Fodinicurvata sp. EGI_FJ10296: one gene and its partners. The protein of the gene in region 1 interacts with the protein of each later gene in a pairwise test. Links are inferred from orthologs where the notes say so. Each region holds a gene or a part of one and is shown on either strand. Other genes may lie near its edges.

Region 1 (3,053 bases):
GAGGCGGGATGTGTCGTCATCGATAACACCTCTCAGTTCCGCATGGACCCGGATATCCCGCTGGTCGTGCCCGAAGTGAACCCGGAGGCGTTGTCAGGTTACGCCCGGCGCAACATCATTGCCAATCCGAATTGTTCGACGATTCAAATGGTCGTCGCGCTGAAGCCGCTTCATGACCTCGCCGGCATCAAGCGCGTGGTGGTTTCCACCTACCAGTCCGTTTCCGGTTCGGGGCGCGAGGCCATGGACGAGCTTTTCAATCAGACCCGGGGCGTCTTCGTCAACGACCCCGTGGAGAAGTCGAAGTTCACCAAGCAGATCGCCTTCAACGTCATCCCGCATATCGATGTCTTCATGGACGACGGCGCCACCAGGGAAGAATGGAAGATGGCCGCCGAGACCAAGAAGATCATGGGATCGTCGATCAAGGTGCACGCCACTTGCGTCCGCGTCCCGGTCTTTGTCGGCCATGGCGAAGCCGTGTCCATCGAATTCGAAAACGAGATCGACGTCGAGAGCGCCCGGCGCGCATTGCGGGCGGCACCCGGCGTGATCGTCGTGGATCATCGCGCGGACGAAGGCTATGTCACGCCCATCGAATGCGCGGGCGAAGACGCGGTGTATGTCAGCCGGATTCGTGAGGACCCGACGGTCGAAAACGGGCTGTCGATGTGGGTTGTCTCGGATAATCTGCGCAAGGGCGCGGCCCTGAACACGGTTCAGATCGCCGAGCGGCTCATTGCCGACCATCTCGGCTGAACGCCGCGGCTCAGTTCCAATCCTGCGCCCGAAGGAATGCACGGGCGCGTCCGTCTGAATAATCGAGGAAGAATTTGACCATGGCAGACAAGAGCTACGACGTCGTCGTCATCGGCAGCGGTCCCGGGGGCTATGTATGCGCCATTCGATGCGCGCAGCTCGGCCTCAAGACCGCCTGTATCGAAAAGGACGCCACGCTCGGCGGCACCTGCCTGAATGTCGGCTGCATCCCGTCGAAAGCTCTGCTCCAGGCGTCCGAGAAATACACCGAAGCCCGTGAACACCTGAAAGACTTCGGCGTATCCGTCGGCGAGGTTGGCCTCGACCTAAAGGCTATGATGAAGCACAAGGACAAGACGATCGACGGTAACGTCAAAGGCGTCGAATTCCTGTTCAAGAAGAACAAGATCGATCGGCTCAACGGTCATGGCCGGATTACGGGCAAGAATGCCGTCGAAGTCACCGGCGCTGACGGCAAGACGACGTCGGTCGAGGCGAAGTCGATCGTCGTCGCTACCGGTTCGGAATCCATTCCTCTGCCGAATGTACCTGTCGACGAAAAAAAGATCGTCTCGTCCACCGGTGCGCTTTCCCTGCCGGAAGTGCCGAAATCAATGGTCGTTGTCGGCGGCGGTTATATCGGCCTGGAGATGGCATCGGTCTGGTCGCGTCTGGGAGCCGAGGTCACGATCGTCGAGTTCCTCGATCGCATCGTCCCCGGCTGCGACGGCGAAGTGGGCAAGGCCATGCAGAAGATCCTCCAGCGTCAGGGTCTGAAGTTCAAGCTGTCGACAAAGGTGACCAGCGCCGAGGCGACGAAGAACGGGGTCAAGCTGACCGTCGAGCCGGCCAAGGGCGGTGACGCGGAAGTCATGGATGTCGACGTCGTCCTGGTCGCCATCGGGCGCCGACCCTTCACGCAGGATCTCGGTCTCGAAACCGCTGGCGTCGAGGTCGACGATCGAGGACGGATCAAGACCGACGGCGAATGGAAAACGACGGCCGACGGCGTCTATGCAATCGGCGACGTGATCGAAGGCAAGATGCTCGCCCACAAGGCAGAGGATGAAGGCGTCGCGGTGGCTGAGATTCTTGCCGGCCAGTCGGGTCATCTCGACCCCGACACGATCCCGGGTGTGGTTTACACCGCACCGGAGGTCGCGCAGGTCGGCAAGACCGAGGAAGAGCTGAAAGAGGCAGGCGTCGACTACAAGGTTGGCAAGTTCCCCTTCACGGCCAACGGCCGCGCCCGGGCGATGAATGCGACGGACGGCTTCGTCAAGGTGCTGGCCGACAAGACAACCGACAAGGTTCTGGGCGTCCATATCCTGGGCGCGGAAGCCGGAACCATGATCGCCGAATGCGTCCTGGCAATGGAGTTCGGCGCATCGGCCGAAGACATCGCCCGCACCTGCCACGCTCACCCAACGCTCAACGAAGCGGTCAAGGAAGCCGCACTCGCCGTGGATGGCCGAGCCCTCCATATGTAGGATGACCGGAGCCGGCCGAGGGGGTCACAGCCGCGACCTCAGCGCGGCCGGTTCAATGGCTCCAACGCCTCATCGAGCGTATGCGCAACAAGCGCGCGCTCGATGGCGGCGTCGAGAACGTCGGCAAATTCGCTGGACAGAAGTTTCCGGAGAATTATATCCGCCGACCCGAACCGTGCCTCCAGAACGCGGACGAGGCTGTTGGCCCGACCCCTGGCTTCTCCTTCTGCCAGTCCCTGGGACGCCCTTCTTCCTGCCACTGGCGGATGGCGATCGACATCACTTCATCCTCCTCACCCGGTCTGGCGGCGGCGACAAGATCCCGCCATTTTTCGCTGTCGATAGACGGCTGATTTATCAGAATATAATGGATCAGCTGTTTCAGCAATTGGCTGTCGCCGCCGGGCAGCTTCATGATTCGAACCAGAATTTCGGCCGGAACGTTCTCATCGCGTAAATGCTTGAATGCCAGAAAGACCGCCTCCACCTCGCGGTTGCCGGACAATGTTTCTTCGGGTCTCTGGTTCAGATGATGCACCATATACCGGAAGTCGCGGATTTGGTCCGTCAGCGCTTCGTCCGCATCAATGCAGTCCGCAATCGTCGTCGGAACCGTCCAGCGCTGCATTCCGTGATAGAAGACGATGGGAATGATCGGTGGCAGCCGGCGCAAATCACCACTTGGTTCAGCGCCGTATCGCCGCCAGATCCGCAACAGGTATGTACCAAGCTGGAGCGGCGTGGCGACATCCACCGCGCTCTTGTGTTCCAGCAGCGTATAGACGAAGCCGGCCCGCCCGTCCC
Region 2 (3,087 bases), on another replicon or contig:
GGGACCCGAACACTCGTCGGCCCGGCTGGAGCGGTTCCTGAACCAGAGTGCAGAGGACAACTGGCAGGTCATCTATCCGACGACTCCGGCCAATTATTTCCACGCCCTTCGGCGCCAGCTTCACCGTGATTTCCGCAAGCCGTTGATCGTGATGACGCCGAAGTCGATGCTTCGCCAGAAATATTTTGTCTCCGACATCGAGGAATTCGTCGGCAACAGCACGTTCCACCGGGTGCTTTTCGAGAATGGACGCGACAAGCAGGACAAATCGGTCAAGCGGGTCGTTCTGTGCACAGGCAAAGTCTATTACGACCTGCTTCAGGAACGCGACGCCCGCAAGCTGAACGACATTACGCTGGTGCGGCTGGAGCAGCTCTATCCGTTCCCTGAAAAGGCGCTGTCCGAGGAAGTCGAGAAATACCCGAACGCCGACGTCGTCTGGTGCCAGGAAGAGCCGGCCAATATGGGCGCATGGTATTTTGCCGACCGACGGATCGAGGCAATGCTGGAAAAGATCGGTCACAAGGCGAAGCGGCCGAAATATGCCGGCCGCCCGGAAGCCGCATCTCCCGCGACAGGCGTCGTGCGCTGGCACCAGCGCGAGCAGGCGGCTTTGATCGATCAGGCCCTGACGATTGACGGAAGCTAAAGGGCAGGACCCGGGTTTTGCCGGGAATGACTGAGTTCCGGGCATCGATTGCCGTCGTCACCGCTGAAAAAGTGGAAACCGCCGGTACCCGATGCCCACGCACACTCCTTGTCGGCGCATTGGCGCGGAAGTAGAAAACAGCAGGTATCCGACCATGAGCACAGATATCGTCGTTCCGGCCCTGGGCGAATCCGTAACGGAAGCAACCATCGCCAAATGGCTGAAAAAGCCGGGCGATAAAGTCGATCGTGACGAGGCCGTCGTCGAACTGGAGACGGACAAGGTAACGCTGGAGGTGAACGCCTCCGAAGCCGGCGTGCTGGAGGACATTGTCGTGTCCGAAGGCGAAACCGTCGAAGTCGGCGCCAAGCTGGGATCGATCGGTGCCGGCAGCGGCGCAGCCGCGAGCAGCAAAGAGGCGGCTTCTTCCGACACCCGGGCTGCCGAAACCAAATCCGCTGAAACGTCCGGTTCGGAAAAGGGCGGCAGTACCGCGCAGTTGGCGGCGGACGCTTCCCAAGGGTCGGATGACGATACGGCGGTGATGCCGGCGGCCCGCAAGATGATTGCCGACAACAAGCTGGATGTCGGCAAGATTGCCGGTACGGGCAAGGACGGCCGCATCACGAAGCAGGACGTACAGGATCATCTGGACGGCAAAGGCGGGGCCGCCAAACCCTCCGGCGGAAAGGCCGAGGCCAAACGCGATTCCGGCGGTACGATGACGATCGATATCCCGGCATTCGAGCGGCCGGCGACGACCGATCGCCCGAAAAAGGACCGCGAGGAGCGGGTCCGGATGTCCAAGCTGCGCCAGACGATCGCCCGGCGGCTGAAGGAAGCCCAGGACACCGCGGCCATGCTGACCACCTTCAACGAGGTCGACATGACCGCTATGAAGGAGGTACGCGAAGCGTACAAGGCCGGATTCGAGAAGAAGCACGGCGTACGGCTTGGATTCATGTCGTTCTTCATCAAGGCCTGTGTACAGGTTCTCCAGGAACTGCCGGCGGTTAACGCCGAGGTCGACGGTACGGACATCGTCTACAAGAACTATTACGACATCGGTGTCGCGGTCGGCACGCCGCAGGGGCTGGTGGTGCCGGTAGTCCGCGATTGCGATCGGCTTTCCTTCGCCGAGGTCGAGCAGACGATCAACGGCTATGGCAAGAAGGCGCGGGACGGAAAGCTGAGCATGGCCGACCTGACCGGCGGCACTTTCACGATCTCCAACGGCGGTGTCTATGGCTCGCTGATGTCCACGCCGATCCTCAACCCGCCGCAATCGGCCATTCTGGGCATGCACAAGATCCAGGACCGGCCTATGGCGATCAATGGCAAGGTCGAGATCCGGCCGATGATGTATCTGGCGTTGAGCTACGATCACCGCATCGTCGACGGCAAGGAAGCGGTGACGTTCCTGGTCCGGGTGAAGGAATATCTGGAAGACCCGCAGCGCTTGCTGCTTGAGGTCTGATTTGCCGGCAAGAGGCGTCCAGTGGGTTGGGGTGAACCGATGAGCGCAACGACCAGGCCGCGGCGGTCCATGCTGTTCATGCCGGGCCAGAACGAGCGCGCGCTGGCGAAGGCGGGAACGCTTGCTGCCGATTCGGTGGTTTTCGATCTGGAAGATGCCACGGCGCCCGATGCGAAGCCGGCGGCGCGCAATGCGGTCGTTGAGCGATTGCGGGCCGGCGGGCTGGCGCCGCGTGAGGTGCTGGTGCGGATCAACGCCCTGGACACCCCATGGGGACCAGCCGATCTGGACGCACTGGCCACGGCCGGTGCTGACGGAATCGTCCTTCCCAAGGTCGAGTCACCGGACGTCATCACCGACGCCGGCCGGCGGCTGGACACTTTGGGAGCGCCGCCCGGCCTGGCGATATGGTGCATGGTTGAAACGCCGATGGGAGTCCTCAATGTCCGGGAACTGGCCGCCGTTGCTGCAGTTGGCGGTGGGCGCCTGGCCGGTCTCATCATGGGCACGCAGGATCTGGCCAAGGACCTTCACGTAAACGACACCGCCGACCGTTTGCCGATGGTGGTTGCTCTGGGCACCTGCCTCATCGCTGCGCGAGCCTATGGGATAGTCGTGATTGACGGCATCCATGCCGATCTCACCGATGCGGCGGGTCTGGAGGCCGTTTGCCGGCAGGGCGCCGATCTGGGCTTTGACGGCAAATCGCTGATCCATCCCAAACAGATCGATGCGGCCAACGCGGCCTTCGCGCCGTCATCCGAGGCGGTCGACCGGGCCCGGCGGATCATTGCCGCGCATTCCGAAGCGATTCGCGACGGCCGCGGCGTTACCGTCGTGGACGGGCGTCTCATCGAATCGCTTCACGTCACCGAGGCGCAACGCCTCGTCGCGCTCGCCGAAGCGATTGGAAAGATCGGAAAGGCCGGCGGCCAGGGACACAGTTAGTTCTTCCCGGACT
Region 3 (3,276 bases), on another replicon or contig:
AGAATCGGCGGGCGGGGTTCCAGTCGAGCGCGCTGAGGTCGACGCGGCGGCAGTCGCGCTCGATCGCCAGCCGGGCGACGGCGGCCAGCAGCGCCTGTCCGTAACCGCCTTTGCGGGCGTCGGGGTCGACGTACAGGTCCTCGACATAGAGACCGGCGCGGCCCTCCCAGGTCGAATAGTTGTGGAAGAACAGGCAGAACCCGACGGCGCCTCCCGCTTCCCCATCTGCGTCGGCCATCAGCACCTCGAAGCGCGGCGATGGGCCCCAGCCGTCGCGCATCAGGTCGTCGGCCGTCACCCTGACCTCGTCCTCGGCCTTTTCGAACCGCGCCAGATCGCGGATCATGCGCAGGATTTCCGGGATGTCGGCGGGCGTGGCCGGGCGGATGGTGGCGGTGCTATCGGGCATCGGGGATGGGTCCTCGGGACATGAATCGGCGGTCGATAGGCGAAGATTAAGGGTTCGATCAGGGGAAGGAAATGCTATATCGGGGCCATGACCGCACCCGATCCATGGCCTTCCGATCCCTTTGGCGACGACCCGCTCAACACCGAGCCGGGGGCGGGCGATGTCGGCGCTCCGGCCGGTGACGCGGACCCGTACCGCGCCCCATACGGCGCTGATGAACCGGGCGTTGGCGCCTCTGCGCCCGCTCCCGGATTGCCAGCTGACGGTCCGCCCGGCACCTATCCCTATCTCGACACGCTGAACCCGGAACAGCGGGCGGCGGTGACGGCGCTGGACGGCCCCGTGTTGGTGCTGGCTGGCGCGGGCACCGGCAAGACGCGCGTGCTGACGACCCGGCTTGGCCACCTGCTGATGACAAGGCGCGCCTGGCCCAGCCAGATCCTGGCGGTGACCTTTACCAACAAGGCCGCGCGCGAGATGAAGGAGCGCGTGGCCGCCATGATCGGCGGCGACGTCGAGGGCTGGTGGATGGGCACCTTTCACGCGCTGGCCGCGCGCATCCTGCGCCGGCATGCCGAAGCCGTCGGTCTGAAATCGAATTTCACCATCCTGGATACCGACGATCAGATTCGCCTTTTGAAACAGGTGATGGAGGCGGGCTCGGTCGACGGCAAGCGCTGGCCGGCCAAGCAGTTGCTGGGCGTGATCGAGCGCTGGAAAGACCGCGCCCTGACGCCGGATCGGCTGACGCCGGAAGATGGCGGCGATCTTGCCGGCGGCCGGATGATCCAGCTCTACCGCGATTATCAGGAGCGGCTGCGCAGCCTGAACGCCTGCGACTTCGGCGATCTGCTGCTGCACACGCTCACCCTGTTCGGCCACACCGCCGTCGATCCCGGCACCGGGCGCACGATCCATCCGATCCTTGAGGAATACCAGCGCCGGTTCCGCTATCTGCTGGTTGACGAGTATCAGGACACGAACGTCGCCCAGTATCTGTGGCTGCGGGCGCTGGCGCAGGGCCACCACAATATCTGCTGCGTCGGCGATGACGACCAGTCGATCTATGGCTGGCGCGGCGCGGAGGTCGGGAACATCCTGCGCTTCGAGCAGGACTTTCCCGGCGCGACGGTGATCCGGCTGGAGCGCAATTACCGTTCGACCGGCCGCATCCTGGGCGCGGCGTCCGGCCTGATCGCCAACAATCAGGGGCGGCTGGGCAAGACGCTGTTCTCCGAGGGCGCCAGCGGCGATCCGGTTCAGGTCCGGATCGTCTGGGATGCCGAGGAAGAAGCCCGCTGGATCGGCGACGAGATCGAGTCCCTTCAGACCCGTCAGGTGCCGCTCAGCGACGTCGCGATCCTGGTGCGGGCGTCGTTCCAGATGCGCGAGTTCGAGGAACGGTTGATCACGCTGGGTCTGCCGTACCGGGTGATCGGCGGCCCGCGCTTTTACGAGCGCATGGAGATCCGCGACGCGATGGCCTATCTGCGGGTCATCGCGCAGAGCGACGATGATCTGGCGTTCGAGCGCATCATCAACGTGCCCAAGCGCGGCATCGGCAAGACGACGGTGCAGACCCTGCACGCCGCCGCCCGGCGGCAGCAGGTGTCGCTTTACGAGGCTGCCGCCCGGCTGGTCGAAACCGACGAGTTGACCGCCCGGGCGCGCACGCCGATCAAGGCCCTGATCCGCGATTTCGATCGTTGGCGCGATCAGGCCGAGCGGATCGGCCATGCCGATCTGGCCCGGTTGGTGCTGGACGAAAGCGGCTATACCGGGTTCTGGCAGGCCGACAAATCGCCCGAAGCGCCGGGCCGGCTTGAGAACCTGAAAGAACTGGTCACGGCGATGGAGGAATTCGACAGCCTGCTCGGATTCCTGGAGCATGTCAGTCTGGTCATGGACACCACCGTCGATTCCGGCGGCGAAATGGTGTCGCTGATGACGCTGCATGGCGCCAAGGGGCTGGAATTCGCCCATGTCTTTCTGCCCGGATGGGAAGAAGGGCTGTTCCCGCACCAGCGTGCGATGGACGAACAAGGTGTCGCGGGGCTGGAGGAGGAACGCCGGCTGGCCTATGTCGGCCTGACGCGGGCCAAGACGCGGGCGGTGGTCATGGCAGCGCTGAACCGCCGCGTTCACGGGCAGTGGCAATCCTCGCTGCCGTCGCGGTTCATCGGCGAGTTGCCCGACGATTTCGTCGTCCGCGAGCAGACGACCGGCATGCAGGCGCCCGATCCCCACGGCGTTTCCGATACGGCCGTCGCCCGGCTCCGTGAGGCCGCACGCACCCATGCCGCTGGTGGCTCCGGCTATCGGCCGACGGTGATCGACGGCGTCGACTATTCGGTCGAGAAACGCCCGCAGTCGTCGGTCAGCTACAGAAAAGGCGACCGTGTTTTCCACCGCAAATTCGGCTATGGCACCGTCGTTGCCGCCGACGGTGAGAAACTCGGCATCGATTTCGATCATAGCGGTGAAAAGCGGGTGATGGACAGTTTCGTCGTCCCCGCATCGAAGGCGGACTGATTCATGCGTGCACCGATACAATCTTTTGCCATGGCGCTGGGCAGTGCCGCGCCGGTTGATACATGGCGTGTCGATCTGGCCGTTCCGATCGACGCGGCCGAAGCGGTGTCGGAACTGCTGGGCGATCTGGGTTCGGTGTCGATGTTCGGTGTCGATCAGGATGCCGACCTGCAGGTTTCGGTCGTTTGCCCCGAGGAGCCCGACCGCGGCGATATCGGCGTGCGGCTGGCCGTCATCGCCGACGCCTTCGACATGGCCGAACCGCCATTCACCGTCGAGCGGGTCGAGGGGCGCGACTGGATCGCGGAGACCAAGAACGCCTTTCCGCCGGTCGA

The links.
Region 2: the proteins of lpdA (region 1) and odhB interact in binary tests that used the Escherichia coli proteins (3 or more experiments, as listed by UniProt). The link is inferred for Fodinicurvata sp. EGI_FJ10296 from one-to-one orthologs.
Region 3: the proteins of lpdA (region 1) and ABZ728_RS19130 interact in binary tests that used the Escherichia coli proteins (3 or more experiments, as listed by UniProt). The link is inferred for Fodinicurvata sp. EGI_FJ10296 from one-to-one orthologs.

What each region holds. Positions count from the first base shown.
Region 1 is NZ_JBFCVL010000006.1:230,780-233,832, reverse strand. What follows is about bases 146-3,044. They hold lpdA (dihydrolipoyl dehydrogenase), read left to right. Parts: upstream 146-839; coding sequence 840-2,249; downstream 2,250-3,044. Other genes in these bases: ABZ728_RS14775 (Rpn family recombination-promoting nuclease/putative transposase), read right to left, coding at 2,404-3,044; ABZ728_RS14785 (aspartate-semialdehyde dehydrogenase), read left to right, coding at 146-759. Outside these bases: more of ABZ728_RS14785, read left to right, coding at 1-145; more of ABZ728_RS14775, read right to left, coding at 3,045-3,053. UniProt on the Escherichia coli protein: Lipoamide dehydrogenase is a component of the glycine cleavage system as well as of the alpha-ketoacid dehydrogenase complexes.
Region 2 is NZ_JBFCVL010000001.1:709,763-712,849, forward strand. The notes cover bases 32-2,964. They hold odhB (2-oxoglutarate dehydrogenase complex dihydrolipoyllysine-residue succinyltransferase), read left to right. Parts: upstream 32-803; coding sequence 804-2,126; downstream 2,127-2,964. Other genes in these bases: ABZ728_RS03200 (2-oxoglutarate dehydrogenase E1 component), read left to right, coding at 32-649; ABZ728_RS03210 (CoA ester lyase), read left to right, coding at 2,166-2,964. Also shown: more of ABZ728_RS03200, read left to right, coding at 1-31; more of ABZ728_RS03210, read left to right, coding at 2,965-3,074; ABZ728_RS03215 (M48 family metallopeptidase), read right to left, coding at 3,071-3,087. UniProt on the Escherichia coli protein: E2 component of the 2-oxoglutarate dehydrogenase (OGDH) complex which catalyzes the second step in the conversion of 2-oxoglutarate to succinyl-CoA and CO(2).
Region 3 is NZ_JBFCVL010000009.1:112,209-115,484, forward strand. The notes cover bases 97-3,218. They hold ABZ728_RS19130 (UvrD-helicase domain-containing protein), read left to right. Parts: upstream 97-496; coding sequence 497-2,941; downstream 2,942-3,218. Other genes in these bases: ABZ728_RS19125 (GNAT family N-acetyltransferase), read right to left, coding at 97-409; ABZ728_RS19135 (50S ribosomal protein L11 methyltransferase), read left to right, coding at 2,945-3,218. Outside these bases: more of ABZ728_RS19125, read right to left, coding at 1-96; more of ABZ728_RS19135, read left to right, coding at 3,219-3,276. UniProt on the Escherichia coli protein: A helicase with DNA-dependent ATPase activity. Unwinds DNA duplexes with 3'-5' polarity. Translocates on single-stranded DNA with 3'-5' polarity. Initiates unwinding more efficiently from a nicked substrate than double-stranded DNA.